Regions from separate parts of the Sphingobium sp. L-44 genome, predicted to be linked through region 2. Evidence: predicted binding sites of a transcription regulator. Region 2 holds the regulator's gene; the other holds the start of a gene.
What was found. Region 2 encodes LexA, which represses DNA repair genes until DNA is damaged. Its sites were predicted from a motif close to GTTCCNCNCTTGTTCT; they were not measured.
Positions count from the first base shown of each region.

Region 1: a site for LexA is predicted at 1,445-1,460, ahead of recA (recombinase RecA). Genes of this name have one in related genera too.

Region 1 covers NZ_JBSXOQ010000056.1:14,392-17,748, reverse strand. The annotation lists gene AC13EK_RS05520 (hypothetical protein) at 1-122, shown strand, start outside; gene recA (recombinase RecA) at 300-1,370, opposite strand; gene AC13EK_RS05510 (response regulator) at 1,483-1,839, opposite strand; gene AC13EK_RS05505 (hybrid sensor histidine kinase/response regulator) at 1,924-3,357, opposite strand, start outside.
Region 2 covers NZ_JBSXOQ010000032.1:28,697-32,053, forward strand. The annotation lists gene AC13EK_RS02170 (ComEC/Rec2 family competence protein) at 1-1,379, shown strand, start outside; gene lexA (transcriptional repressor LexA) at 1,370-2,047, opposite strand; gene AC13EK_RS02180 (molybdopterin molybdotransferase MoeA) at 2,152-3,336, opposite strand; gene moaC (cyclic pyranopterin monophosphate synthase MoaC) at 3,336-3,357, opposite strand, start outside.

The sequences.
Region 1 (3,357 bases), on a different contig from region 2:
TCGTCTCATCCGTGACCGACGGCACCCGCATCCGCTTTGGCGAAGGCCGCAGCGTCACCGTGACCGAACCGATCGCCGAGGTGCTGGATTCGCTCAACCGCGCCCTGCGGCCGCACGAATAGCGGTCTTTTCCCTCTTCCCCTCCGTTGCGCCTGCATGGCGACAGCCCTGTCGCGCGCCCGGCAGGTAAAAGGCCCGCCGCGCCATCGCGCAACGGGCCTTTTCAGAGCGTGAAGCCAGAGGTGGACGAAAGGCAGGATCAGGCGCCCGGCTGATCCGGTCGGGCGCGGTCGTCCTGCTTAGTCGTCATCCTCCGCTTCGGGTCCGGCCATCATCCCTTCGGCGACTTCCTCGGTCTTGCCGCGGATCGCCTTTTCCAGGCGGTCTGCCATTTCGGGATTTTCCTTGAGGAAGGTCTTGGCGTTTTCGCGACCCTGGCCGATGCGGACCGAGTCATAGGAGAACCAGGAGCCCGACTTCTCCACCAGCCCGGCCTTGACGCCGATGTCGAGCATCTCGCCGATCTTGGAAATGCCCTCGCCATACATGATGTCGAATTCGACCTGCTTGAAGGGCGGGGCGACCTTGTTCTTCACCACCTTCACGCGGGTCGCGTTGCCGACGATATCGTCGCGATCCTTGATCTGGCCGGTGCGACGAATGTCGAGACGGACCGAGGCGTAGAATTTGAGCGCATTGCCGCCGGTGGTGGTTTCCGGATTGCCGTACATCACGCCGATCTTCATGCGCACCTGGTTGATGAAGATCACCATGCACTTGGAGCGGGCGATCGACCCGGTCAGCTTGCGCAGGGCCTGGGACATGAGGCGCGCCTGCAGGCCGACATGGCTGTCGCCCATCTCGCCCTCGATCTCGGCGCGTGGCACCAGCGCGGCGACCGAGTCGACGACGAGGATGTCGATGGCGTTGGAGCGGACCAGCGTGTCGACGATTTCCAGCGCCTGTTCGCCGGTGTCGGGCTGCGACACGATCAGTTCGTCGATGTCGACGCCCAACTTCTTGGCATAGATGGGGTCGAGCGCATGTTCCGCGTCGACGAAGGCGGCGGTGCCGCCCGCCTTCTGGGCTTCGGCGATCGCATGCAGCGTCAGCGTGGTCTTGCCCGAGCTTTCGGGGCCGTAAATCTCGATGATGCGGCCCTTGGGCAGGCCGCCGATGCCGAGCGCGATGTCGAGGCCGAGCGAGCCGGTCGAGATCGATTCAATCTCGATCTTCTCACGGCTGCCGAGCTTCATCGCGCTGCCCTTGCCGAAGGCGCGATCAATCTGGGCGAGCGCCGCCTCCAATGCTTTCTGTCTGTCCATTGTGCCTGTCTTCTTGGAATCGATGAGTGAGAGCATAGCGGTCATCGGCCTATCCCCTGTCAAGCGGATCGCGTCGAGTCACTCGGCGCCTGCCAATGATGTATCCTGTTTGTTCCTGTGGAACAAGAGGGGAACGGAAATTTCCTATCCTGCCTATTCAGTCGGCGAGAATCTTCTCCAGCGCGCGCTCCACGGCGCCGATGGTGAAGGGCTTGGCGAGCGTCGGCCGATCGGCATGGCCCTGCGGCAGATCATCCGCCATGCCGCCGGTGGCGAACAGGAAGGGGATCGACTGCTGCGCCAATATGTCGGCGACCGGCCAGCTTTTTTCACCCTGGAGATTGCAGTCGAGCAGGGCGGCGTCGAACCCGCCCTCGCGCGCCAGGGCGCACGCCTCGTCCACCGACGCGGCGGTCGCGTGAAGGCGATAGCCGAGCGCGTCGAGATAATCTTCCAGCATCATGCCGATCATCGCTTCATCCTCGACGATGAGGATGGACTTGCCGTCAGCCATGCGCCCTTGTCCCTTGTTCTTGCTTCCCATCGCTAGCCAAAGGGGCAGGCGATGCCCAGCATAATCGTTTGCCGGCGGGCAAGTTCATTCCGCCGCCGGTCGCATCGCCAGCGCGTCGCGCGCCGCTTCAGCCAACTGGTTGACGGAAAAGGGCTTGGGCAGGAAGGCGACATTGGCGATGTCGATCGACTTGCGCAGCTGCTCCTCGGCATAGCCGGACATGAACAGTACGGGGAGGTCCGGGAAGTTGCGCCGCGCCTGCGCTACCATCGCCGGGCCGTCCATATTGGGCATCACCACGTCAGAGATCAGCAGGTCGATCTTCTCGCTGCCGCCCAGCACTTCCAGCCCCTGTTCGCCGTCGCTGGCGGTCAGCACCTTATAGCCCTGACGGGTGAGGGCGCGTTCGGCCACGGCGCGGACCATATCCTCATCCTCGACCAGCAGCACCGTGCCGGTGCCCCAGGTCTCGCTGCGCTTGATCGGCGTCTTGGGCTTGGCCTGCTCGATGTCGCCGCCGGCATAGACCGGCAGATAGATGACGAAGCTGGCGCCCCGGCCCAGTTCGGATTCGGCGAAGATATAGCCGCCCGACTGCTTGACGATGCCATAGACGGTGGAAAGGCCAAGGCCCGTGCCCTTGCCCAGTTCCTTGGTGGTGAAGAAGGGTTCGAAGATCTTGGACAAGATGTCCGGCGGGATGCCCAGGCCCGTGTCGGATACGCGCAGCGCGGTATAGTCGCTGATCGGCAGAATTTGCTGCCGCATCTCGCGCACGCGGTTCGCGGGTACGCCATAGGTCTGGATATTGAGCGTGCCGCCTTCGGGCATGGCGTCGCGGGCATTGACCGCCAGGTTGATGATGACCTGTTCCAGCTGGCCGGGGTCGGCGCGCACCGCGCCGAGGTTGCGGCCATGGCTGACGTCGAGTTTCACATTCTCGCCGAGCAGCCGCTTCAGCAGGTTGGAGACGTCGGCGACGATGTCGGGCAGCTGCAATATCTGCGGGCGCAACGTCTGCTGGCGCGAAAAGGCGAGCAGCTGGCGGGTAAGGCCGGCCGCGCGATTGCTGTTCGACTTGATCTGGGTGATGTCGTCATAATCGCTGTCGCCCGGCGTATGGCGCATCAGCATCAGGTCGCAATGGCCGATGATGGCGGTCAGGATATTGTTGAAGTCATGGGCGACGCCGCCGGCCAGCTGGCCGATCGCCTGCATCTTGGTCGCCTGTGCGACCTGGCGCTTGAGCTTTGATTCTTCGCTATTGTCCTTGAGGCTGAGCAGCACAGCGGCCTCGCCCAGGCCGCGCACGCCGGCAAGGCTGAGCGCGATCGGTTCTTCGGGCTGTTCGCGCATGCGCACGGCGATGTCGCCCGACATTTGCGGGCCGACGGCAAAGCGGCGCACCGCGTCGGCCACCGCCGCCTGATCCTCGCGCACGACAAGGTCGCCGGGATAGCTGGGCGTTTCGGCATCCTTGATGCCGGCGGCGCGGGCGAACGCCTTGTTGACGAACAG
Region 2 (3,357 bases):
GCGCGATTGCCGAAGCGGATGCGGAGGCGATGCGGCGCAGTGGCCTTGCCCATCTTCTCTCGATCAGCGGCCTGCATGTGACGGCGCTGATCGGGGCGGTGATATTCCTGCTGTTGCGCTTGCTGGCGCTGATTCCGCGCGCGGCGCTGGACTGGCCGCTGATGCTGATCGCGGCGGCGGGGGGCGCGCTGGCGGGGATCGGCTATACGCTGCTGACGGGCGCGGAGGTGCCGACGGTGCGATCCTGCATCGCGGCCCTGCTGGTGCTGGGCGGGCTGGCGCTGGGGCGCGAGGCGATCACATTGCGGCTGGTCGCGACCGGGGCGCTGGTGGTGCTGGTCTTCTGGCCAGAGGCGCTGATCGGCCCGAGCTTCCAGATGAGCTTTGCCGCCGTGGTCGCGCTGGTGGCGTTGGGCGAGCATCGGCGGTTCAAGGCGTTCGCGATGGCGCGGGACGAGCCTTGGCTGCGCAAGGCCGGGCGGACGGTGGCGGCGATGCTGATGACCGGCCTTGCCATCGAACTGGTGCTGGCACCGATCGCCCTTTTCCATTTTCACAAGGCAGGTTTGCTGGGCGCGGTGGCCAATCTGGTCGCGATCCCGCTCACCACCTTCGTCATCATGCCGCTGGAGGCGCTGGCGCTGCTCTTCGACCTCGTCGGGCTGGGCGCGCCGTTCTGGTGGCTGACCGGCAAGGCGATCGCGCTGTTGCTGGCGGTGGCGCATGGCGTGGCGGCGAGCCCGATGGCGGTGATGCTGGCGCCGGCGGTGCCGGGCGGGCTGTTCGCGATCATTGTGGTGGGAGGCCTTTGGTGCCTGCTGTGGCGCAGTCGCTGGCGCTGGCTGGGGTTGGGGCCAATCGCAATCGGCCTGGCCGGCATCGCGCTGCTGGCGCCGCCCGATATCGTGGTGACGGGCGATGGGCGGCATGTCGCGGTGCGGACACCGACGGGGACGATGGCGCTGCTGCGCGAGGGGGCGGGAGACTATGTGCGCGACGTGCTGAGCGAGAGCGCGGGCTATGACGGGACGCTGGAGGCGATCGCGAAGATGAAGCAGGCGCGCTGCTCGACTGATCTATGTGCGGTGACGTTGCCACGGGACGGGCGCGACTGGCATTTGCTGGTGACGCGCAACGCGATGCTGGTCGACCGGCCGATATTGGAGCGGGATTGCGCGGCGGCCGATATCGTCATCAGCGACCGGGGCCTGCCCTGGTGGTGCCGGCCGTGCTGGATGAAGATCGACCGCCGGCTGCTGTCGCGCACCGGCGGCCTGTCGATTGGCCTTGAAAGCGGCAAAGTTCACACCGTCCATCGGCCCGGAGACGCGCATCCGTGGATCGTGCGCCGCCGGCCCCGAACAGCCGGTCAGTTGTAGCGGCGCAGCAGGCCGGCGAGCTTGCCCTGGATGCGGACCTGACGCGGATCGTAGATTTGCGGTTCATAGGCGGCATTGGCGGGATCGAGCCGAACCCGGCTGCCTTCGCGGCGGAAATATTTGAGCGTCGCTTCGGCGTCATCGATCAGGGCGACGACGATCTGGCCTTCGCGCGCGACATCGGTGCGCTGGATCAGCGCGAAGTCGCCGTCGAGAATGCCGGCCTCCATCATCGAGTCCCCCGACACTTCGAGCGCATAATGATCGCCCGAGCCGAGCAAGGCGGCGGGGACGGAGAGCATGGTGTGGCTTTCCATCGCCTCGATCGGGACGCCGGCGGCGATGCGGCCGTGCAGCGGGATTTCGATCACGTCATTGGCGGCGGTCGGCAACAGCACGGCGGGCGCCGATACCTTGGGCGTCGGAATGGCCGGCGCGGGCGCGCGGTGCATCGCGTCGGGCAGCTTGAGCACTTCGAGCGCGCGGGCGCGGTTGGGCAGGCGGCGGATGAAGCCGCGTTCCTCCAGCGCATTGATCAGCCGGTGGATGCCGGATTTGGAGCGCAGGTCGAGCGCGTCCTTCATCTCCTCGAACGAAGGGGACACGCCGCCTTCTTCCAGCCGGGTCTGAATGAAGCTCAGCAATTCCTGCTGCTTGGGCGTCAACATCGGCGGTCCTCCATGGAACGAATGAAGAACGCATAGGAAACGGAAAGGGGCAAGTCAAGCGCGTTAAGCCATGCGCCGCTTTTGCCGGTCAGGCGGCCAGATAGTCAGGCAGTGAGCGGGATGATGTCGACCATGTCGCCGGCAATGGCGGGGGCTGAACCGGCCGGGCGGCGGATCAGACAGTCGGCCAGCGCCATGGCGGCGGTGGCGGCGCTGTCCTGCGCGGTGACGGAAACAATACCGTCGGCGGCGCGATAGGCGCGCAGATAATCGTCGCGTTCCGCCGTCGCGCCGAGTGGGGCGGCAAGGCGGGCCTGCACGACCGGCGGCAGCGGCGCGCGTGATCCGGCGAGATGGCGGACCAGCGGGCAGAGGAAGAGGGTGCCGGTGACGAAGGCGGAGACCGGATTGCCCGGCAGGCCGATGAAGGTGGCGTTGCCGAGGCGCCCGGCCATCAGCGGTTTGCCCGGCCGCATCGCGATCTTGTAGAAATCGAGCGTGCCGCCAGCAGCCGCAAAGGCGGGGAGGACATAGTCATGGTCGCCGACCGAGGCGCCGCCGGTCGAGACGATGATGTCGGCCTGGGCCGCCTGTTCCAGCGCCTGCGTCATGGCGGCGAGATCGTCGGGCACGATGCCGAGGTCGATCACGTCGCAGGGCAGGGCGGCGAGCAGGGCAGCGAGCATCGGCGCGTTGGACGAGGGGAGATACCCAGGCGGCGTCGGCGCGCCGGGGGCAACCAGTTCATTGCCGGTCGAGAGCAGGGCGACACGCGGGCGGGTGCCGACGGGTAGGCTGCCATGGCCGCCAAGGACGGCAAGCGCGATCTGGCCCGGCGTGAGGCGGCTGCCGGCGTTGACCAGCAGCGTGCCGGCGCGGAAGTCGGAGCCGAGTGGCCGGACATGCCTGCCGGGCGACAGGGTGCCGTCATGCGCGGTCAGTTTGTCGCCGTTGCGCGTGGCATTTTCCTGGATCAGGATCGCATCGGCGCCGGCCGGCAAGGGCGCGCCGGTGAAGATGCGGCAGGCCTGGCCCGGTTGCAGGGCCGGGATATCGGAGTCGCCCGCGCTGCTGGTGGCGACCAGCTGCCACGGCCCGGCGCCTTCGGATGCGCGCACGGCATAGCCGTCCATCGCTGAGAGATCGGCCCAGGGCTGGTCGCGGAGTGCGCTGATGTCGGTGGCGAGCCAGCGGCCGGCACAAGCGGCGACGGACACAAGTTCGGCCGGCAACGGATCGGCAAGGGCAAGGAGCCGCGCCTGCGCGTCCGCGACCGGCATCAGGCTCATCAGCCGGCATGCTCCGGCGCG